DNA from 3 places in the Pseudoalteromonas sp. BZK2 genome. Region 1 is predicted to be linked to each of the others. Evidence: predicted binding sites of a transcription regulator. Region 1 holds the regulator's gene; each other region holds the start of a gene.
The links. The regulator sigma-54, encoded in region 1, starts transcription at its own class of promoters, with help from an activator protein. The targets are predictions, from matches to a motif close to GTTGGCACGNNNNTNGNNT.
Positions count from the first base shown of each region.

Region 2: the regulator sigma-54 is predicted to act here: its motif matches at 2,159-2,177, upstream of flgJ (flagellar assembly peptidoglycan hydrolase FlgJ).
Region 3: the regulator sigma-54 is predicted to act here: its motif matches at 5,431-5,449, upstream of BIZ38_RS09435 (TorF family putative porin).

Region 1 covers NZ_JACSOG010000041.1:12,626-20,234, forward strand. The annotation lists gene BIZ38_RS18795 (YgiQ family radical SAM protein) at 1-1,416, shown strand, start outside; gene mgtE (magnesium transporter) at 1,494-2,852, opposite strand; gene BIZ38_RS18805 (HPr family phosphocarrier protein) at 3,064-3,336, opposite strand; gene rapZ (RNase adapter RapZ) at 3,350-4,195, opposite strand; gene ptsN (PTS IIA-like nitrogen regulatory protein PtsN) at 4,196-4,648, opposite strand; gene hpf (ribosome hibernation promoting factor) at 4,652-4,939, opposite strand; gene BIZ38_RS18825 (RNA polymerase factor sigma-54) at 4,966-6,462, opposite strand; gene lptB (LPS export ABC transporter ATP-binding protein) at 6,569-7,294, opposite strand; gene lptA (lipopolysaccharide transport periplasmic protein LptA) at 7,291-7,609, opposite strand, start outside.
Region 2 covers NZ_JACSOG010000013.1:4,004-11,612, reverse strand. The annotation lists gene flgK (flagellar hook-associated protein FlgK) at 1-1,139, opposite strand, end outside; gene flgJ (flagellar assembly peptidoglycan hydrolase FlgJ) at 1,153-2,121, opposite strand; gene BIZ38_RS09595 (flagellar basal body P-ring protein FlgI) at 2,316-3,410, opposite strand; gene flgH (flagellar basal body L-ring protein FlgH) at 3,423-4,106, opposite strand; gene flgG (flagellar basal-body rod protein FlgG) at 4,122-4,910, opposite strand; gene BIZ38_RS09580 (flagellar basal body rod protein FlgF) at 4,932-5,696, opposite strand; gene flgE (flagellar hook protein FlgE) at 5,857-7,224, opposite strand; gene BIZ38_RS09570 (flagellar hook assembly protein FlgD) at 7,276-7,609, opposite strand, start outside.
Region 3 covers NZ_JACSOG010000012.1:127,924-135,532, reverse strand. The annotation lists gene rplE (50S ribosomal protein L5) at 1-153, opposite strand, end outside; gene rplX (50S ribosomal protein L24) at 170-484, opposite strand; gene rplN (50S ribosomal protein L14) at 495-863, opposite strand; gene BIZ38_RS09455 (AsmA family protein) at 1,139-3,082, opposite strand; gene BIZ38_RS09450 (hypothetical protein) at 3,313-3,732, shown strand; gene BIZ38_RS09445 (helix-turn-helix transcriptional regulator) at 3,741-3,941, shown strand; gene BIZ38_RS09440 (hypothetical protein) at 4,093-5,259, shown strand; gene BIZ38_RS09435 (TorF family putative porin) at 5,548-6,225, shown strand; gene BIZ38_RS09430 (aldo/keto reductase) at 6,291-7,184, opposite strand; gene BIZ38_RS09425 (YIP1 family protein) at 7,355-7,609, shown strand, end outside.

The DNA.
Region 1 (7,609 bases):
GATGATGTGGGTTGTAGTAAGTCTGAATTTAAGCAAGCGGGGATCGATTTAAGTGCCGAGGCGGCTAAACCAATCACGATTCAGCCTGCTCGCCCTAAGCCATGGGAAAAGACCTACGTTAAGCTGCCTGCGTATGAGCAAGTAAGTGTGAATAAACCGCTTTATGCTCACGCCTCGCGTATTTTGCACCAAGAAACAAACCCAGGTTGTGCGCGTGCGTTATTTCAACGCCATGGCGACCGCTCTATTTGGGTAAATCCGCCTGCATTTCCGCTTGAAACTGAAGAAATGGATGGCGTATTTGGTTTGCCATATCAGCGTATTCCGCACCCAAGCTACGGCGATGAAAAAATCCCAGCTTATGAAATGATTAAAACCTCGGTGAACATCATGCGAGGCTGCTTTGGTGGTTGTTCTTTCTGTTCAATAACAGAACATGAAGGACGTATTATTCAAAGCCGTTCTGAGCAATCAATTATTGATGAAATTGAGCAAATTCGTGACAGAGTACCGGGCTTCACTGGGGTTATTTCTGACTTAGGCGGACCGACCGCGAATATGTATAAGTTGCGCTGTAAGAGCAAAAAGGCAGAGAGCACGTGTCGTCGTTTATCATGTGTTTATCCTGATATCTGTAAGCACATGGACACGGATCACACCCCAACGATTGAGCTTTATAAAAAAGCTCGAGATGTAAAAGGTGTGAAGAAAATCTTGATCGCGTCTGGCGTACGTTATGACTTAGCCGTAGAAGACCCTCGCTACGTAAAAGAGTTGGTTACCCATCACGTAGGCGGGTACTTAAAAATTGCGCCTGAGCACACTGAAGATGGTCCATTATCTAAGATGATGAAGCCGGGCATGGGAGCTTACGATAAGTTTAAAGAGCTATTTGATAAATACTCAAAAGAAGCGGGTAAAAAGCAGTATTTGATCCCGTATTTTATTTCTGCTCACCCAGGAACGAAAGACGAAGACATGGTGAATATGGCGCTATGGTTAAAGGCTCATGACTTTAAGCTTGATCAAGTACAAAACTTTTATCCATCGCCGATGGCCAATGCAACCACAATTTATCACACTGAGATGAACTCGCTGCGCAATATTAAGAACAATACTGAGCAAGTGCCTGTTCCAAAAGGCGCACGCCAGCGTCGCTTACACAAAGCGATTTTACGATACCACGATCCTGCTGGTTGGCCGATGATCCGTGAAGCACTAAGAAAAATGGGCAAAGCGAATTTAATTGGTAAAGGGCCGAATTGTTTGGTTCCTGAAGAAGGTCGAAACGAGAAAACTGCTAAAGGTAAGGGCGGTAAAGGCCGTGCAGCTCTGACTCGTCATACCGGTTTTAGCCAGTTTAAAAAGGCCAATACCAAACCTAGAGTAGGTAAAAATAAGCAGCGTGCAAAGTAAAAGATATAAATACGGCCCATAAAGGGCCGTTTTTATTTATACCAATTTGCTTAATTAAGTATTATTGTGAATTGGTATCAGATCAATAGCCAGGTTGCGGTGCCTAAAAAGGCAAAGATACCGACAATATCCGTTACTGTTGTCAGTACCACACTGCCGGCGAGGGCAGGGTCAATTTTCATTTTCTTAAGAATTAATGGAATGCTTGCACCTGCAATACCTGCGGCAACAAGGTTCATAAACATTGCAAAGGCCAGCACTGCGCCGAGCTTAAAGTCCCATTGCCATAGGGCAACCACACCAGCAATTAATATCGACCAAATAATACCATTCAGTGCGCCAATCGCCAGCTCTTTGAGTAATAAGAAGCGTTGGTTGGTTTGGTTGATATGGCCAACCGCTATACCACGAATAACCAGGGTTAAGGTTTGGCTACCTGCAACGCCACCCATTGAAGGTACGATACCATTGAGTACCGCTAAAATAGGTAAGATTGCTAAGGTGTTTTCGAAAAAGCTTGCCACAATTGCTGCTAGCAATGCGGTTAATAAGTTAACCCCAAGCCAAATAGAGCGACGCTGCGAGCTTTTGAGTACTGGCGCAAAGGTATCTTCTTCGTCGTCAAGACCAGCAAGGCTTAGCATGCTGTGTTCAGCATCTTCACGGATTACGTCAACGATATCATCGATGGTAATACGACCAAGCAAGTGAGCGTTATCATCTACAACAGGGGCTGAAATCCAGTTGTGACGCTCGAACAGTTGCGCTACATCACTTTCATCCATAGAGATTAGGATTGACTCACAGTCTTCATCCATTAAATCACGAACAATTTTATCTGAAGGACTGGTCAGCAATGTAGTTAATGAAAGCGCGCCTAAAAAGCAGTTATGCTTATCAACTACATATAAGTCATCGGTACCCTCTGGTAGCTCACCTCGTAAGCGTAAATAGCGCAGTACAACATCGAGAGTAACGTCAGGACGAATGGTTACCGTATCGCTGTTCATCAGGGCACCGGCTGAGCGCTCTTGATAAGAAAGCGCTTGAGTTGCCCTTTCTCTATCTTGCGAGTCCATCGCGCTAACAACGTCTTGATATACGGTATCAGGAAGACTACGTAAAACCTCACCTAAGTCATCGTCGTCCATATCTTCTGTAGCAGCAGCAATGTGCTCAGGCTCCATCTGGGCAATAATGCCAAGACGTACATCTTCAGAGAGTTCTTCTAGAACATCACCACGGACATCTGGGTCAACCAGCTGCCAAAGCATACGACGAATTTTATGGGGAGAAGACTCAAGTAAAAGGGCTGTATCACAAGGTGCCGTTTTGGCTAACATGCCGCGCACTTGAACAAATTGACCACTATTGAGTGACTTGGTCACTTGTTTGAGTTGTTGTAGTGGGTAATCTTGTTCAAAGGCTTCTGGCATTGGCGTCCTTACAACTGAAAAAAGTTTAAATAGGCTATGCAAATACAGCATAGTTGCTTTGTAGTGTATTTGCAGAGATATCGTCGCACTGCGATAAATTTATTAAGAGTTTTGTAATTTAGAAAAGCGAGCGATATAAAAGTAGGATATTTAAAGGGAATTTTAAATATCCGAAGTAAGTTTACCGTAAACCTTGAAGTCTTAGCAAATGCTATTCTTGCTCGTGAAAGCGTTGCGCAATTAATTCGCCGATTGCCGTTAATGCAGCGTCAGCGTCAGGACCTTCGCATACAACACGAACCTCTTTTCCTTGACTACTTTCAAGGAGCATTAACGCTAACACGCTGTCGCCTTCAGCTTCTTTCTCATCTTGAAAAAGTGTAATTTTGGCATCAAATTGCAGTGCTAGTTGCGCTAAAACAGTCGCAGCGCGAGCATGTAAGCCAAGTTTGTTTTGAATTAAAAAGGTATCTTCAGCGTGCATTGTTGGTGCCTAGTTAGATATCTTGTTCGCGGTGGCGAATTTTTACATTAGCATGAGTTTTAGAAAAGCTTTCACCAATTGTTTGCGCTAAGTAAACAGAACGGTGTTGGCCTCCTGTACAACCAATTGCAATGGTTAGGTAACTGCGGTTGTTGCGCTCTAGATGTGGCAACCAAGTCTGTACAAAGGTTTGAATCTGCCAAGTGAATTTTTGCACTATGCTGTGGCTAGCTAAATAATCCCTGACAGGCTGATCGAGGCCGGTTAGTGGCTTTAAATCAGGCTCCCAGTGTGGGTTCGGTAAAAAGCGTGCATCAAAAACGTAGTCAGCTTCTTTTGGAATGCCATGCTTAAAACCAAACGACATAAACGTAATAATCAGTTTTTTATCTTTCTTACCTAAAATCTTTTCACGAATTGATTCTGCTAACTGATGAACACTCAAATCAGTGGTATCAATCATAAAGTCAGCGCGGGTGATCAGCACATCAAGCAAGATTTTTTCTTGTTTAATGGCAAGATCAAGCGGTAAAGAATCAATCGATAATGGATGCAAACGGCGAGTTTCAGAAAAACGCTTAATTAGGGTTTGATCATCACTATCTAGGTAGAATAGTGTTGGGTTTGCAAAACCTGGCAGGTACTCAAGAATATCATTAAACTCTTGCTGCTCTTTCGGTAAGTTACGTACGTCGATACTGACGGCAATTTTGTCATAATTATCAGAAACACTTCGCACGAGCGAGGGCAATAGGTTGACAGGAATATTATCAACACAGTAGTAGCCTAAGTCTTCAAGAACTCGTAAAGCGACCGATTTCCCCGAGCCTGAGCGACCGCTGATAATTATTAATTCCATTTATGCCTCTGATGCAATTACTTGAAATAGTTGCTGATCGCTTGTAGCACTTCGCAACTGTTTACAAAAATCTTTATCTTTAAGTCTATCAGCAATTGTTGACAAGGTCTTCAAGTGCAACTGGCAATCGCCATCTGGTACGATGAGTGCCACAAAAATATCAACGGGACGATTGTCTATCGCATCAAAATTGATGGGAGATTCACTGACAATAATAAATGCATGAGGTTCATCAGCACCACTCATTCGACCGTGGGGAATAGCTATTCCTCGGCCGATACCTGTACTACCTAACTTTTCCCTGTTCAGAAAAGCATCTAGGATATCTTGTTGAGATAAATGAGGAAACTGCTGGTGAGCTAACTCGCTAATATACTCAAGAATTCTTTTTTTGCTATTAAAAAGGACCGCAGCTTTGCTGCAGTCCTGATTAGTAAGTGAACTAAGTTTCATAATTTAATGTCGAGCTAATTTCTCTTTATGCTTAATGACTTGGCGATCAAGTTTATCGATCAATGAGTCAATTGCTGCGTACATATCTTGATGTTCTGTAGAAGCGAACAACTCGCCTCCGTTTACATGTAAAGTTGCTTCTGCTTTTTGGCTTAATTTTTCTACATCTAAAATGACATGAACATTATTAATATGATCAAAATGCCTTTCTAGTTTTGCGAACTTAGTGTTTACATAGTCTCTTAATGAATCAGTGACTTCTACGTGACGACCAGTTAAATTTAGTTGCATAAGCATTTTCCTTCTATGTAAAACGTCTAAATCAGACTTTTACGCTGATTAGACGGAGGTATTGCTAGAGACTCACGATATTTTGCAATTGTACGTCTAGCTACTTTAATTCCTTGCTCAGCCAATATATCTGCAATTTTGCTATCACTCAATGGTTTAACCGAGTTTTCTGCAGCAACTAACTTCTTGATTAAAGCGCGAATTGCTGTAGAAGAACACTCACCACCATTTTCGGTGCTGACATGGCTTGAGAAGAAATATTTCAACTCAAAAATTCCCCTTGGGGTATGCATATATTTTTGTGTTGTAACCCGAGAAATCGTCGATTCATGCATTTCGACCATTTCAGCGACATCGTTTAGCACCATTGGCTTCATTGCTTCTGGGCCATGTTCAAAGAAAGCTTGCTGTTGTTGCACGATACAGTTGGTCACTTTTAGTAAAGTATCGTTACGGCTTTCTAAGCTCTTAATAAACCACTTTGCTTCTTGTAAGTGAGAACGAATAAATTGGCTGTCGCTACTTGATTTAACAGAGCGAGACATCGCTGCATATTGGCTATTCACTCTAATTTTTGGCATACAATCTGGGTTTAACTCGACTACCCAGCGGCCTTTCACTTTTTTCACTGATACATCGGGTATGACGTACTCAGATTCTTCGCGTACTATGCTATCCGCAGGCTTAGGATTTAAGCTGTGAATGAGCGTCATCACTTCTTTAAGCTCGTTTTCTTTAAGCTTAGTCTTTTTCATTAAAGTGCGATAGTCGCGACTTGCTAATAATTCGATATGCTCAGATAAAACCATTTTAGTTTCAGCTAAATATGGCGTATTGGCATCGAATTGACGAAGTTGTATACACAGGCACTCTTGTAAACTTCGCGCGCCGATACCAACTGGATCGAATAACTGTATTCTTTTTAAGACAGCTTCAACTTCATCAAGTTCGATTTCTTCTTCATCATTATTTTGATTAAAGCTTTCGACAATATCTTCGCAGCTAACCGTTAAAATACCTGAGTCATCGATAGCTTCAACGATGGCAACGGCAATCGCTTCATCGGTAGGACTAAATGGTGTGAGCTGTAGTTGCCACATTAAATATTCTTGCAGTGTTTCTGTTGAAGCACCTTGGTAAATAGACTCGTCTTCAGGCATTGGCCCAGACGATGTTGATGGGGCGGCACTCATGTACTCATCCCACGTAACATCCATAGCTAAGTCATCGCTAACCGTATCCTTACTCAGAGCATCACTGCTTTCTTGCTCGAATTCGCTAGGTGCTTCGTCGGCAGACGCGCTGACTTGTACATCGTCAGACTCCGCTTTTTGCTCATTCTTACCGATGCTTTCTTCGTTGTAATCCGCTTCTTCCACTTCAAGCAGAGGATTACTATCAAGCGCTTCTTGAATTTCTTGCTGGAGATCCAATGTACTGAGCTGCAACAAGCGAATGGCTTGTTGCAGTTGTGGAGTCATTGTAAGTTGCTGGCCCATGCGCAGCTGTAATGATTGCCTCATGTATCCCTAACAATCCTTTTTAAGTTATCGGTAACGGTGAAGACACTGTTATCGATTTATTGTCATTGTATAAGTCTAGCAGATGCTCTAGTCGGTGGCGTAATGGTTACAGCCTGAATTGCTCGCCTAGATAAACATCACGTACAGTTTGGTCAGCTAATACGTGCTCAGGTGTCCCTGATGCAATTAGCTCCCCATGAGAAACAATGTAGGCTTTTTCACAAACATCAAGGGTTTCTCGAACATTATGGTCAGTAATAAGTACACCAATACCACGATTTTTTAGGTGCTCAATAATTTTCTTTATATCTAACACCGAAATAGGATCAACACCAGCAAAAGGCTCATCTAAAAGGATAAATTTAGGATTAGCGGCTAATGCACGTGCAATTTCAACGCGGCGTCGTTCACCACCTGACAGTGCCATACCTTGGCTATCGCGAATATGTTGAATGCTAAATTCATCTAATAAGTTGTTAAGCGTCTCTTCGCGCGTTGTTTTGTTAAGATCTTTGCGGGTCTCTAATATGGCCATCAAGTTTTGGTAAACTGTTAATTTTCGAAAAATAGACGACTCTTGTGGTAGATAACCAATACCTAAGCGCGCACGGCTGTGCATTGGCAAAAGCGTGATATCGTTATCATCGATGCTTATTTTTCCTTTGTCGCTTGGTACGAGGCCTACAATCATATAGAAGGTCGTTGTTTTACCTGCACCATTTGGCCCTAACAAGCCAACAATACTGCCCGCTTCAACTTCAAGACCGACATTTTTAACCACTTGGCGGCCTTTGTAGCTTTTAGCTAAAAGCTCTGCTTTTAATGTGCTCATGGTTGGCCTTTATCGTCTTTTTTATTTTCTACAGGCACTAAAATAGTGTGTACACGATCTGTTGAGTTTTCGTCTTTTTCTGCGCTGATCAGCTGTTGAGCCATATCATAGGTAATGCTTTTTGCCGTTACTTTTTGACCCGCTTGAGTGACTTCAGCTTCGCCATTGAGTGTTAAGAAGCGTTTCGCAACATCATAACGAACTTCTTCGGCGCTGGCGCTCATCACGGTACCATCAGCTTGCTTTTCTTCGAAGTAAGCTGGTTTGCCTGTAGCGATAATTAATTCGACTGTACCTTCGGTGTCACCGCCATGT
Region 2 (7,609 bases), on a different contig from region 1:
CCTAGCGGCTCACCTTTATTATCAATAGGCTGGATTTCAACTGTTGAAGCACTCGTATAAGTTACAACAAAGTCACTAGCAGGCAATTCACTGCCGAGTCCCGGCTCAACCGTTGCCGTCATTGTTGATGTGCCCGTATTAGCTTGATAACCGAACGCATCAACCGTTGGAATAGCAAAAATATCACCACCAATTTCACCATTGGCGTCCATACCTAAGCTATTTTGTTGGTTAAAGGCATCGGCTAACGCTAAGCCCATTTGACCAAGTTGATTTTGCGCTGGCACTAAAATATCGTCACGAAATGCCAGTAAGCCACCAATTTTGCCTTTCAATTTACTTACATCAACATCAAGCGGCACGGCTTTGCCACCGTTTACATCAAGTTTTAATTCTTTAAAGTTCGGATCAGGGTCACCACTGAATGAAAACAGGTTAAATGTGCCGCTTTGCATGACAAGTGCTTGACCTGAGCCTAAATAAACTTGTTTTTCGCCGTTGTTGCCATCGAGTGTTTCAATATCAATCAGCTCAGATAAGTCACGAATTGCTTTATCACGTTCGTTATACAAACCACTCGACGATGACTCACGTTCAGTGCCATGAACAGATGCAATCTTGGTATTTAGTTCGCTGATGCTTTGAATTAAGTTATTTGCTTCATCAGAGAAGATTTCTAGCTGCTCATTTACCACGGCTTTTTGGTCAACCACAATGCTCGACAATCTGTCCATTTGATCAATTAAGTTTTGTGCATCCGTCATGACCAGTGAACGAGCAACTGTTGATGACGGTTGATTTAAGCTTTCTTGTACGTTGTTAAAAAACGAGTTGATACTGGTTGATAAGCTGTTTGACTCTTCAGAAAACAAGCTATCTACTCGGCTTGCTTCAGTTACAAACTGATCAAAGAATGCTTTATTTGAGGTATCTCTATTTAATTGCTTTTGTGCAAATTCATTCAGTAAGCGATACGTTTCACCACGACCGACTTGGTTATCGATCATGGTTGTGAACTCAGTACGCTCACGCACATAGCCCTCGGTATTAACGTTGGCGATGTTTTTACTGGTGGTTTGTAAAAGCTCAGAGTTAGCTCTTACACCGGCATTTGCTATGTCATATAAGCTAAATGACATGAGGGTCTACTCCTTAACGTACCAATGAAGCAGCGACGCTTTGAAGCTCAACGCGCTTCAATACCTGCTTAATTTTATCGGCATAATTTGGATCAGTTGCATATCCTGCTTTTTGTAACGAATCTAAAAAGGCTGCAGGCTCTGCGGTATTATTAAGTGCTTCTTGATAACGTGGATTTTCATTTAAGAAATCCACAAAGTCGTTCACACTGTCTTTAATCGATTGATAAGAGCGAAAACTTGCTTGCTTTTTAACTGGCACACCTTGTTCAAACTCAAGCGTGACTTTGCTTGCTTTATCACCTTGCCAGCTCCTATCCGATTTAATATTGAATAAGTTGTTACTACTTGTGCCATCAGCTTTACTGATGATGTGTTTACCCCAGCCCGTTTCAAGTGCTGCTTGAGCAACCATTACAGCAGGGTTTAAACCAATTTTCTCAGCCGCATTTTTAGCGTGCTCCCAAACAGAGCTAATGAAAGACTCAGCATCTTCAAAGCGGTTTTCTGTTTGCTCGTTCGCAGCGGTATCTGCAACAGCGTTTGGCTCAGCTTTAATCTTGTGACTGTCGCTTGTTGCACCGGTTGCGCGCTTATCACTGTCGAACTCAGCCGTCGTTATAAGCACAGAACCTGGAGTAAACTGTTTACCATCTGGCGAGAGTTGTTGAACGATTAAGTCAGCTAGGCCTAGCGAGCCGTTTGATGAAAGCTCAACCGATAACTGTTGGTCATGCATCTCTTCAAAAAACTTAACGCCGCTTGAATTAAATGGGCTATCCTTATCTTCAAACGCTTCATTTGCTTTACGCATGCTTTTCAGCAGCATTTGAGTGAAGATAGATTCAAATTGTGCCGCCGCTTTTTTCAGCGCCTCTTTTGACGCATCGCTAGAGGCATCACTTTTTAGAGCACTTTGACGTAGCGAGTCTAAGTTGCCTAAATCAAAAAAGTTTTGCTTGTCGAGATGATTAGTATCCATCAGCTTTTTGACACAATAGTTAATAATGAAAATTAAAATGCAAAAATTGCGCCAATAAAAAACTTTATAAATGAATGGCTAATAACTGATACAGGAATGGAGTAACTTCAGGGCCAAGATTTTGACTGATGTTTATATGCTGAACGATTTAAGAATCACTAAAACAAAAAACGCGCTCGACAGCGCGTTTTAATTTAAATGATAACCAGTTGCCCGTTTATCGCCCCCGCTTCTTTTAAAGCTTCAAGGATTGCCATTAAATCACCCGGTGCGGCCCCCACCTCATTGATTGCGCGTACGAGATCATCAAGATTAACACCTGGATTAAATACAAAAGCACGTGAATCATCTTCGTTCACATCAATAATACTTTGATTGGTAACGGTAGTTTCACCATCACTTAAAGCATTTGGCTGTGACACATTTTGCTGCTCAGCAATCGTAACCGTTAAACCACCATGAGTTATTGCCGCAGGCTGTAGCTTCACATTTTTGCCAATCACAATTGTACCTGTGCGGGAGTTAACAATAATTTTTGCTGCTGTGTCTGCAGGCTTAAACTCTAAGTTTTCAAGGGTAGATAAATACGCAACACGTTGAGATGCATCTCGCGGTGCTAACACTCGCACTGACGCTGCATCAATTGCCTGAGCACTGTCAGGCCCCACCAAATCATTAATCGTTTGCTCTAGGCGTTTTGCTGTTGTGAAATCTGGGCGATTTAAATTAAAGGTAATATAGTCACCTTGCATAAACGGGCTCTTAATAGCACGCTCTACAATGGCACCGTTTGGAATACGACCAACAGTGGGTGTATTAATAATTACACGGCTACCATCAGCCCCTTCCGCACCTAGACCACCAACAACTAAGCTGCCTTGTGCAATCGCATAGGTATTGCCATCAACCCCTTTTAAAAAGGTTTGTAATAAGGTACCACCACGTAAACTACCCGCACTACCAATAGACGAAACCGTAATATCAATGGTTTGACCCGGTTTTCTAAATGCCGGTAACTCTGCATGCACAGCCACAGCGGCAACATTTTTGATTTTAGGTTTTAAGCTATCTGGTAAGGTGATACCAAAACCATTTAACATGGCTTTAAAGCTTTGTTGAGTAAATCGGCTTTGTTCACCTGTGCCAGGCAAACCGACAACCAAACCATACCCCACTAATTGGTTAGAGCGTACGCCCTCAACCATAGATACATCTTTGACTCGCTCAGCCTGTGCAGAAAACTGCAGGCTAATTAAGCAAAGAGCGATGATGTATTTAAACCCATTCATGACTTTATTCCTCTAAAATGGGAAAAGCGAACTACTAAAGAAACGAGACAGCCAACCTGCACTTTGCGTTTCTTGAATTTGCCCTTTACCTGAGTATTGAATTCGCGCATTAGCAATACGATTGGAAGTTACCGTGTTATCTGCTTGCACATCTTCAGGACGAACTAAACCTTCTAGGCGAATAAATTCTTCACCAGTATTCAAAGTGAGCCATTTTTCACCACGAATAACCAAGTTCCCATTCGGTAAAACACGCATCACATTGACAGAAATATCACCAAATAAGCTATTTGATTGGTTAGACTTTGAATCGCCTTTAAACGATGCCCCTGAGCCAATACCAAACTGAATGCTGTCGCCACCAATGTTAACCGGGTTTCCGCCAAGCCCAATAACAGGGTCTAAACTAGCATCTGTTTCTTTGTCGGTTTCAGTTTTTGCCGCTTTAGTTGCTTGGGTAGACTCTTGCAATTTAACAGTGATGATATCGCCGGCGCGTAATGCCTTTTTATCTGAGTACAAGTCATTTGCCGAATAACTATCAAACAACGAACCTGTTGGTACCACTTGTTCAGTACTTGGTTCCGGATACATAGGCGCATAGTAAGGGTCATCCTGAACCACATGATGATTTTGCGTTGTCATACAACCACCCAGCATCAATGCTGCTGATGTGACTAAGATAATATTACGCATGCTGCCTCCTACCCATTAAAGTTGCTGATTGATGTAACTAAGCATTTCATCAACAGCTGAAATCACTTTTGAATTCATTTCATAAATTCGTTGCGTTTCAATCAAGTTAACAAGCTCTTCCGTTACATTCACGTTAGAGGTTTCAAGGGAACCTTGAACCACAGTGCCTAAACCATCGATACCAGGATTACCTTGCACAGGTGCGCCACTCACAGCGGTTTCTGTGTATAAGTTTTGCCCCATAGGCTCAAGACCCGATGGATTAATAAAATCACTAATGGTGAGCTGACCGATGACCACGTTCTCTGCTTGACCTGAAATACGCACTGATACTTCACCGTCTTGTGAAACAGTAATTGATTGTGCATCGTCTGGTACGTTCATTTCTGGCTGTAATGGAAAACCCGCGCCGGAAGTTACAATGCGACCATCTTCGTCAGTCGTGAATTGACCATTACGTGAATAGGCAATATTGCCATCTGGTAATTGCACTTCAAAAAAACCTGGGCCTGAGATCATCCAGTCCAATGAATTTTCAGTGGTAAGCATATTACCTTGTGAAAAGTTCTTTTGGTTAGCAACCACTTTGGCACCGGCACCAAGCATTAAGCCTGACGGCATTTCAGTGTCTTGCGATGAGCGGCCACCTGGCTGGTTAATGTTTTGATATAGTAAATCTTCAAATACGGCGCGGCTTTTTTTGTAGCCTACCGTGCTGGCATTCGCGAGATTATTTGAGATCACCGAAATATCGGTTTGCTGGGCGTCAAGCCCGGTTTTACTGATCCATAATGCAGGATTCATAACTCTACCCTCTCAGTCATCTTAAACAATGCGTAACAGCTGATCTTGACGCTCATCGAGCTCTTCGGCTGTTTTCATCAATTTAACTTGTAATTCAAATTGGCGTTGATTGCTGATCATATCGACCATTTCATGCACTGGGTTTACGTTCGACATTTCAAGCGTTCCCGACAATACTTTTACGTTAGGTGAAATGTCACAAAAGCCACAAAGGTCATTGACCAACATGTCTTCTTTTGGTCGAAATAAACCGTCATTGCCTTTTTCAAGCTGAGTGTTATCAGCCTCAATCACTTTTAAGCGATCAACCACTTCCAAAAAGTTAGCAGGCGCACCTTGCGGGCGAACCTGAATAGCGCCATCTTCACTAAACTCAACTTTTTCAATAGGCAATGGCAAAATGATTGGACCACCTTCGCCAATTACTTGACGGCCATGGCTGGTGATCAATGCGCCATCTGGAGTAATGTTTAATGTGCCAGTTTTGGTGTACGCCTCATTGCCGGATGCATCTTGTACGCTCAACCAACCACGGTCGCTCATCGCGATATCAAGCTCACGGCCAGTTTCAACAAAACCACCCGATTCCATATTAGATCCTGGGCGTTCTTGCATTGCAAACACCCTAGATGGCAGACCTTCACCAAAGGCTTGCATAGAGCGAGCTTGTGCAAAATCAGCTTTAAAGCCAGTGGTGTTAGCATTAGCAAGATTGTTGGCCTTGAGCTCAAGACCTCGCAAACTTTGCTTAGCACCCGACATGGCAATGTAGACCATTTTGTCCATAACATTGACTCACTAAAAATACGATAATTAGGAAATGCAATAAAAGTGCCAAAGTAAAATTGACGCTAAAATAGAAGAGAAAAATGAATAGTAAGAATGAAAAAAGGCTGCCAATAGAGGAAGCAGCCTTCGTGTCGGATTAAGCTTAGAACCGTTAAGATTAACGGATCTGTAGGATGTTTTGTTGTAGTGTTGAGTTAACCTCAAGCGCACGTGAATTTGCTTGGAAGTTACGCTGAGCACTAATTAAGTCAACAAGTTCATTGGTTAAGTTAACGTTTGATTGCTCAAGCGCTGATGAGTTAATTGAACCTAGAGTACCTGAACCTGGTTCACCCGCAATCGGCTCACCTGACGTTAAACTCTTCTTCCAAGATGTATCACCAACTTGTTGCAAGCCCTGTGAATTTGAGAAGCGTACCATAGCAACTTGACCTAGGAACGACGTATCTCCATTACTGTATGACGCAACAATTTTACCGTCAGAACCGATATCAATTCCTGATAGACGACCTACAGTCGCACCATCTTGCTCTAATGCTTTTACTTCAAAGTTACTTGCGTATTGAGTTGGAACTTTATTTGCTGTTGCCGCTTCATCACGCCAGTTAATAGTCACATCATCAGGGAAACTTGCACCATTCGAAAGTAAATCAGAAAGGCCTGTCGCAGCACCTAAACCACTCGGTAACGTTAATGGATTAAATGTTGTATCAGTATTCGCTGTACCATCTGTACTTTGTGGTAAGCCACTGGCATCAAACTGAAACGTTGATAATGGTGTATAAGGTGTTGTGGTTTGCTCAACACCTGTTGCATCAAATGGCTTTTCATCTAATGTAGCGTATACTTCCCACTCATTTTCATTACCAGTCACTGTAGAATCAGTTTTCACAAAGAAGAACTGTAGAATATGCGGTTCACCTAATGAGTCATACACCGTTGTCGATGTAGAGCTGTTATAAGTTGCACTTGTTTCTGGATCGAATGGTGTCACAGTTGGCGCAGAGGCACGTGAATCAAGGTTAAATGACGAATAGACATTCGTGGTTGCACGTGGTGAACCTGATGCATCTGGAATTTGTAGCGCAGAAGATGTACTTAAGCTTACAGAGGTTGTGTCACCGGTTGCTTCATCAACAGGGAAACCTTGTAAGTAATTACCGCTCGCATCCACAATAAAGTTATCTTTATTAAGTTTGAACGCACCAGCACGCGTGTAAGTAAAATCTTGTGCACCTAAGTCATTCGCCATTGCGAAATAACCTTCACCAGTAATTGCTAAATCAAGTGAGTTATTTGTGAAAGAGAGTGAACCTTGGTGGAATTGTTGTGCCACCATTGTTGTTCTTACACCGTCACCATTTTTTGTTTTACCAGAACTAAATACTGATGATGCGTATACATCAGCGAACTCTGCACGAGACTCTTTAAAGCCCGTAGTGTTAACGTTAGCAATATTATTTGCTGTTACGTCTAAATCTTTTTGTGCGGCTGCTAAGCCTGTTAATGCAATATTGAAGCTCATAACTCACCTCTAACCTATCTCTTAGCCTAAGCTAACCCAAACCTTTTATACTTATGCGATTTCAGCTATATCAGTTAGCCTAACCGCACCCTCTTTTGTATTTACGATAATGCCGCTTGCGCCATTAATATTGACACTTTCAATATTCTTAAAGGTCGCCATAGGCATACTGCTGTAGTCTCCATTTACAAAGCCTTCAGCACTGATGTCATACTCGCCTTCAGGGAGCACATTGCCATCGTTATCTTTACCATCCCACTCAAAACGCAGTGCGCCCGCAGACTGAGAACCTAATTCAATGGTTCGTACTAACTGACCTGAAGAATCTGTTATTCTTAGCGTTAAAGATTCAACGGCTGTCTCAGCAACCACCGACCCTTTAGCA
Region 3 (7,609 bases), on a different contig from region 1:
ATCTAGGATCTTCTTGTCAGCTAGAGCTTCGCCCACACCCATGTTTAATGTGATCTTTTCGATCTGAGGGACTTGCATGACAGAGCTGAAACCAAACTTCTCTTGAAGCTCAGCAACTACTTTGTCTTTATATACTTCATGCAGTTTCGCCATCATTCTACTCCAACTATTAGATAGTTTTACCAGTAGATTTAAAGATACGTAATTTCTTACCATCTTCAATCTTGAAACCTACACGATCTGCTTTACCCGTTTCCGAGTTGTAGATCGCAACGTTTGATACGTCGATAGACGCTTCTTTCTCAACAATACCGCCAGCTTGGTTCAACTGAGGAACAGGCTTTTGGTGCTTCTTGATTAAGTTGATGCCTTCGACAAATACTCGACCAGATTCAGCAACAACTGAAAGCACTTTACCGCGCTTACCTTTGTCTTTGCCTGCTAGTACGATTACTTCGTCATCACGACGGATTTTTGCTGCCATGATAGACTCCTTATAGTACTTCTGGTGCTAGTGAAACGATTTTCATGAACTTTTCAGTACGAAGTTCACGAGTCACAGGGCCGAAGATACGAGTACCAATTGGCTGTAAGTTATCGTTTAAGATAACAGCCGCATTGCTATCGAAACGGATCAAAGAACCGTCCGGACGACGAACGCCTTTTTTAGTACGCACAACTACCGCGTTTTTAACATCACCTTTCTTCACTTTACCGCGAGGAATAGCTTCTTTTACAGAAACTTTGATGATATCGCCAACCGCTGCATAGCGACGGTGCGAACCGCCAAGGACTTTAATACACTGCACTTTGCGAGCGCCGCTGTTATCAGCAACGTCCAGCTGAGTTTGCATTTGGATCATGTTAATGACCTCCGGTGTAGAAATTACAACGCGCCTTAATTTTGTTTAAAATCAAGACATTTCGGTTAAATTCCACTCAAAAAACAAGCAAGTTGTCTCTTAAGGGCGGGCAATTGTAGCAGCAATGGCAAGGAAGTGGTAGGTTATTTTTTAATTAATTTGGAATTAATCGCAATGCTTGCATTGAGGAATTACAGCAGCTTGCTGGTTTGTTATTGATTATAAAACAAACAGGACGCAAATGCGCCCTGTTTTTGACTTTAATTAAATTTTTATTAATTACCAAATAGACCTTTTAATTTGTCTTTGATTTTATCTTTAGCTTTTTCTTTGACTTCTTCTTTAGCCGCATCACTGACATCTAGGCTATAACCAACATCATGGAATGGACCTTTGATACGCAGTGGAATTTTAAAGCCGGTACTGTCATCGGTCGTGCCTTGCCCTTCGATTGAATCAACAATCCCCGTTACCAAGCGATAGTCTACATTCGTCATAGGTAAATCAACTTTACCTGAGCCTGTAATGCGAATTAGCGGGCTAAGTAGGGATAGGTCTTTATTTTCACCAACACCGTTAGTGAATACAAAACTGCCCTGCAATGCCGAGAAGTCTGTTTGCTGTGAGTTATCAAAGCCTGTATCTAAACCTTCTGATACTGCACTCAAGTTACCTTTGATAAGCTCTTTTGCTTTACGAACCATCTCTGCAATGTTGGCCCCTTTTGCCGCACCATCAGCAAACTCAAAGCCTAACTTACCATTTAAAGCATTGATAAAGCTCTTTTGGCTTTGACCTGTGGTCGTTAGATCCCAGTTTAGAGACCCTTTACCCATTAACTTATCGAAACCAGCCGCATCAGTTAGTAATGGCTGTGCATCGATTTTATCTAAAGAAAAGTTAGTACTAATTTTATAAGGTGTTTGCTTGGCGTTAACGGTGATGACACCTTTACCATTGCCTTCATAAGCAACAAACTTATCTAGACTGATTTTTGCCACGGCATTTTTTAGGTTCACCGTTAACTGGTTTTCACCAAGGGTAATATCATTTGCTTGTAAGCCGCTTGAACGCACGACTACATTTGCATCAAGTGCATTTAAGCCGCTCATATCAATTGCAGTATCATCCCAAACAATTGGTTGTGCTGGCGCATCTGCTGCAGGCTCTGCTTGCTCTTCTTTAGCTACGCCCTCTGGTAGGTAAGGGTTTAAATCAAGCATGCCCAAATCAATATCGGCATTCACAGCTAAACGTTCACCAAGCTTAATATCGCTTTTACCTTTAATTTGCAGCTCATCGAGGGTGGCAAGTAGCTCAGTAAGCTTAAACTGCTGTCCTTTTAGGTGCATTGAACCCTTTACATTAAAGGCATTAAACGCATTTTCTTTTGCATTAAGCTCAACACCTTGCCAACTCGCAATATTTTTTACTGAGTCACCACTGACAGAAAGAAGCCCTTGCACGTCATTACCCATTTCTGCAATTGCACCTTTAAAATTTAAATCGACTAAGCGTGAATCAACCTCAGTGCTGACATTAAAGGTTTCGCCTTCAATCGCTTTAACAGGTGTATCTAGCGTCACATCTAAATCAAAGCGCTCACCCATATAGGTAATACCGCCTTTTAACTCTAAGGTCTTACGAAGAGAAGGTAATAAGATTGCTAATTCTAAATCGCTTATCTGTTGCTTTGCCCCGGTTTTACCATCTAGATAAGTGAAAGTACCACCGTAGATTGCTACTTCACCAAGTTCGATATCAAAGTTATCTGGTAAGTTAACAGCGCCAGAACTCTTTTGCTGCTCGGTCTGTGGTTGCTCAGCAACCGCATCAAATAGTTGCCAGTTTGCTTTACCATTTTTATCGGTTTCTAACAAAATCGTTGGTTCGTTAATCACAAATTTATCAAGCTTAAACTCACCGCCAAATAACGACATCCACGGGATACGGATAGCAAGTTGCTGCATGCTTGCCATATCTTTTTGCGAGCCTGTTTGCATATTGGCAAAGTGCACATCATTCAATTCGAGTTTTAATGATGGAAATACCGACAGCTTTTTATCGCCATTAATAGTCAGACTTCGACCTGTGGTTTGTTCTACTTGCTCCGATACTTTATTAAATATCGCGTCTGTAGGTATGAGAAATGGTGCAGCGACTACCAATGCAATCAGTAATACGAAGATGACACCAACAATTTTCAGTAAGGTTTTCATAATCATCCTTAAAAATGGGCAAACAATGTTCATATCATAGCGGGAGTTAGGCGCAAATGCATTGCCCAACACACAAAAAGGTTTGTAAACAAGCTTAGGTACAAGAATATGAATCAGCGCTGAAACTTTTTGATACCTGTAGGTTACAAAAAGATCTTGACCGTATGATACCCTAGGGTTACATTGATACCTGTAGGTTACATTTGAGTTTAAAATAAAAGGAAACGATTATGTCTAAGCAAGATATCAAAACGGAAGAAAAGTTTATGAGTCATAACGCATGGTTTTCAATATTCATGGGAGTCACGTTATTAATTATTAGTGTTTACCCAATGCTCAAGCAAACATCAGTATTTTTACTGTTTATTGGTGTTGCCGCATTTTTAGGATCTTTCTTTATGTTTGTGATTAGAGGGGGATTTACATGGAAACTTGGTTATCGCCTTACTTATAAGGATGAATTTTTAAATACGATTGATACCATCGCTTATAAACATGTTGTGCTTGGATTGCTTTTTAGCATGGGGGCTATTTTTTTATTGTCTGATGAACTTGCTTTAAATGTATCTCATAGCATGATGGCCACATTTTACCTTGCCTTGATGTGTTTGATATATGGCGTATCAATTCTTTGGCAAAGTAGAGACTAGGTATAAAAGTGCAAAATAATATCGCTAAATTCCGCAAAGAAAAGGGATTATCGCAGCAAGAACTTGCTGATGCCATTGCAGTATCACGTAAAACCATTAGCACAGTTGAAACAGGCCGCTTTATACCCTCGGTGATTATCGCGTTAAAAATTGCTGCTCACTTTGAACTCAGTGTTGAGCAATTATTTACACTCGATGACAATGATTAATAAACCACGTCAGTCGCAATCTTACTTATAAATTATCAGTAAGATTGCATCATTTCATTACTTCGGTATGATGCACGACCCTGTTGTTTTTGCACCCTGTGTACTAAAATTAAACAACCCAATTTGGTCAAAACTGGAGTATCGATTAAGCATGAAGAAACTGCTTATTTCACCGTCAAAAATGGCGCTTGGCGAGCAAGAAAGTCAAATTTATCAAAATATCCTCAAGCAAGCCTCTGATATCAGCTTAAACCTAATGGCAGTCAAAGTAGAAAACCACCCTCAAGACTTTTTAGGTTGGTGCTATGAGCTATTAAGTGCAAGCCGCGATCGCATTAACTACGATCTGTTAGAAGATAAGCAATTACCCACTCTTAAAAAACTTCATGACTTATTAATTTCTGCAATCAGCTTTTTGCAGCTAAAAACATTAAGGGTTGCGCCATGGCCTGTTATTGCAGGCTTCATCGAGCAGCATAAAGAGCTTGTAGCCCTTGATGAGCAACTACGCTTAGCTAAGTACATTGCTGCAATTAAATCGCAATCCCTAAAAGAGATGATCCCAGAAGACCGTTTAGCGTTTTCAGGTAAACACAGTGCCTCGCTTGATCCAAGTAGCTATAACTTCGACGTTGAATGGTTTGCTTCTACTAAGAACGCGAAAGGTTTCCACCAAATGTTGAGTGATTTACCAGGTGCGTTCGATGAGGCGCTTGCACACATTCCACTTGAGGGTGAAGTAACGCAAGAACATTATCAGCATTTTATGGTTGCTTACTTCATGGCGTTTAATGGCAGCGATGAAAAGCCAACGCTTGCTCCTGCTACTCGCTTGCTTGCGATGCGCCGACCTGACGTGTTTACACCAATCGTAAATAGTAAACTTGATGCCCTTTGTGCGGCATTAGGTATTACTAAGCTTAATAACCGTGATTTTGAGCGCTACTGGCAAGATGTTATCGAAGCAATACATAACATGCCTTGGTTCAAAATGGCCAGTGCAGCAAATGAGCTTGAACAATCTCTGGTTGAAATCAAAGCCCTATTGCCTAGCTTCTTTTATTATGCAGATAAAAGTACCGCTGATAACTCAAACTATATTAAGTTGTTAAACAAACCTAAGAGTACCACGAGCTCAGCAGGTAAAAAGACCGTACGCCGTGGCAAAGAATCAGCTGAGATACTGGTAGACCGCGCACTAGCAAGTGATGATATCCCTGAACATATCAAAGCTAAGCGCGATTCAATCATCAGTGAAGTTGAAAAAGGCCGCAGTGTTGAAGAAACCATTAGTCTAATGCGTGCAATTTTCGGCTAAGTTACTCTCAAATAAGCAAAACCCGGTTGCTTCGCAATTGTGCAACCGGGTTATTTTTTGCACCACACATGTGCGCATGAACAATTCAAATAACTATCCTTTTCACAATTAAACAAGTTTAAAAGCCTGTTTTTAAAGCCTTTAAGCATAAAATATCCCGTTAGAAATTAACTTGGCACAACCAGTGCAATATCGTATCCAGACAACACATAGAAAATGTCCTCAAATAATAACCAGACTGCAATCTGAAAATGGGACAAAATCAACATAACAACAGGATACAGAAACATGCTAAAACTAAAAAAAACGGTCGCAGCAAGCGCCCTTGCGCTATTAACTTTGAGCTCAACATATAGCTATGCAGAAGTCACAGCAAACGCTGCGGCAACTTCAAACTACTTATGGCGTGGTCAAGAGCAAGGCGGCGGTGATGCTGCAATCCAAGGTGGTATCGACTACGCAAGTGAATCTGGCTTTTATGCGGGTACTTGGGTGTCGAATGCTAGCTGGGCTGACGACATGACTTACGAGCTAGACCTTTATGCTGGTTTTGGCGGTGAAATCAATGAAACCTTTAGCTACGATGTTGGCTACATTTATTATGCATACCCAGATGCAGCATCTTACACAGATGCAGACTTCTCTGAAATCTACGGTAGCATTAGCATGGGTAGCTTCACCTTTGGTGCAGCAGTCCTAGCAACATCAGCAGCAAGCGGTGACGGTACAGATTTTGGTGACTCTCTATATTTAAATGCTGACTACAGTTTCCCAGTTGGCAGTACCGGTGCAGAAATGGCCCTTCACCTAGGTCATTACTCAGGGGATTTCATTGGTGATGATGACATCATCGACTACGGTGTTTCAGTGTCGAAAGACGGCTTTACTTTCGGTCTTTCAGACAACGACATTGATGGTTCAGATGTAAAAGTGTACGTCGCTTACGCGGTTGACTTCACTTTATAAAGAATGTGTTACTTGCTGCAACACGAAGGGCCGTTAAGGCCCTTTTCTCATTTATATCAATACACTTATGGTACACTATGACCAGTTGAGCCTTGCCAAATGCGATACCATTGCTCGCGGTTCATAGTAAGCTGCTTAGCGTCAACAGCTGATTTAACACGCTCAATATTACCCGTACCAAGTACCACAGATGGTGCACTTGGGTGCATTAACAGCCAAGCATAAACAACCTGATCAATGGCTGTGGCGCCAATTTCAGCCCCAACCTGCTCCAACACTGCACGTAAACGCACCGCTTTTTCATCTTCACTTGAGAATAAGCGACCCCCAGCTAATGGAGACCAAAGCATAGGTTTGATATCAAGCAATTGGCATTGGTCTAAGCTGCCATCATCAAGGGCTTTCATTTCGTACGGAGAAAACTCAATTTGATTAGTCACAAGCTCAAAGTCTAAACGCGACTGCAACAAGCTAAGTTGCGATGGGGTAAAATTAGATACACCAAAGTCAAGCACATCACCATTTGCTTTTAGGGTATTAAATGCTTGTGCCATTTCATCGGCGTTCATCAAGTAATCAGGGCGATGAATAAGTAATACATCTAAACGATCAGTGCTGAAGTTTTTAAGTGACTGCTGTGCCGAGGCAATAATATGCGCGGCACTTGAATCATAATGATTTGCTTTGCCTTGTAGCCCTAGGCTTGCAAACGCAGGCTTGATACCACACTTTGTGATTATTTTGATTTCATCACGAATACTTGGTTTTAGTTTAAGTGCTTTACCAAATTCAGCTTCACAACCGTATTCACCGTAAATGTCAGCGTGATCGGTATGTGACACCCCCATTTCAATTGCATTTTCTAAAAAACTTAAGCATTGCTGGGGCGTTATCTGCCAATCTAGCAAACGCCAGAACCCTAATACCAACTCATCAATACAACGATCATTGTTATTCACCATAACGACCTACTTTTCCTAATAAATTCGACTCAAATTAACTCTTTAACCATATCACAGATTTACCAATCACAGCTGTTAACATACAGTTACAAAATAGATTGCTAATTTGTTACTAAACAGGATATTTTAGTACCTAAAAACAAATGTTATAAAACAAGGAATAAAAAATGAAATCGTCAAATGTTATGACTGCTTTGGTTGATATTTTTATCAGCCCAAGCAAAGCCTTTAATGGTTTAAAAGAAGCAAAAGGTTGGTCTTTTGTTGCCTTTATTTTACTTGCCGGCATTCTCGCTGCCAGCATGTTTGCTTTTTACAATAAGGCTGACCCGCAGTTTTTAATAGATCAACAAGTGGCAGCGGCCAGTGTTGATGCCACCATTGCAGAACAAAAAATGATTCGCCAAAGCATGGAGCAAACC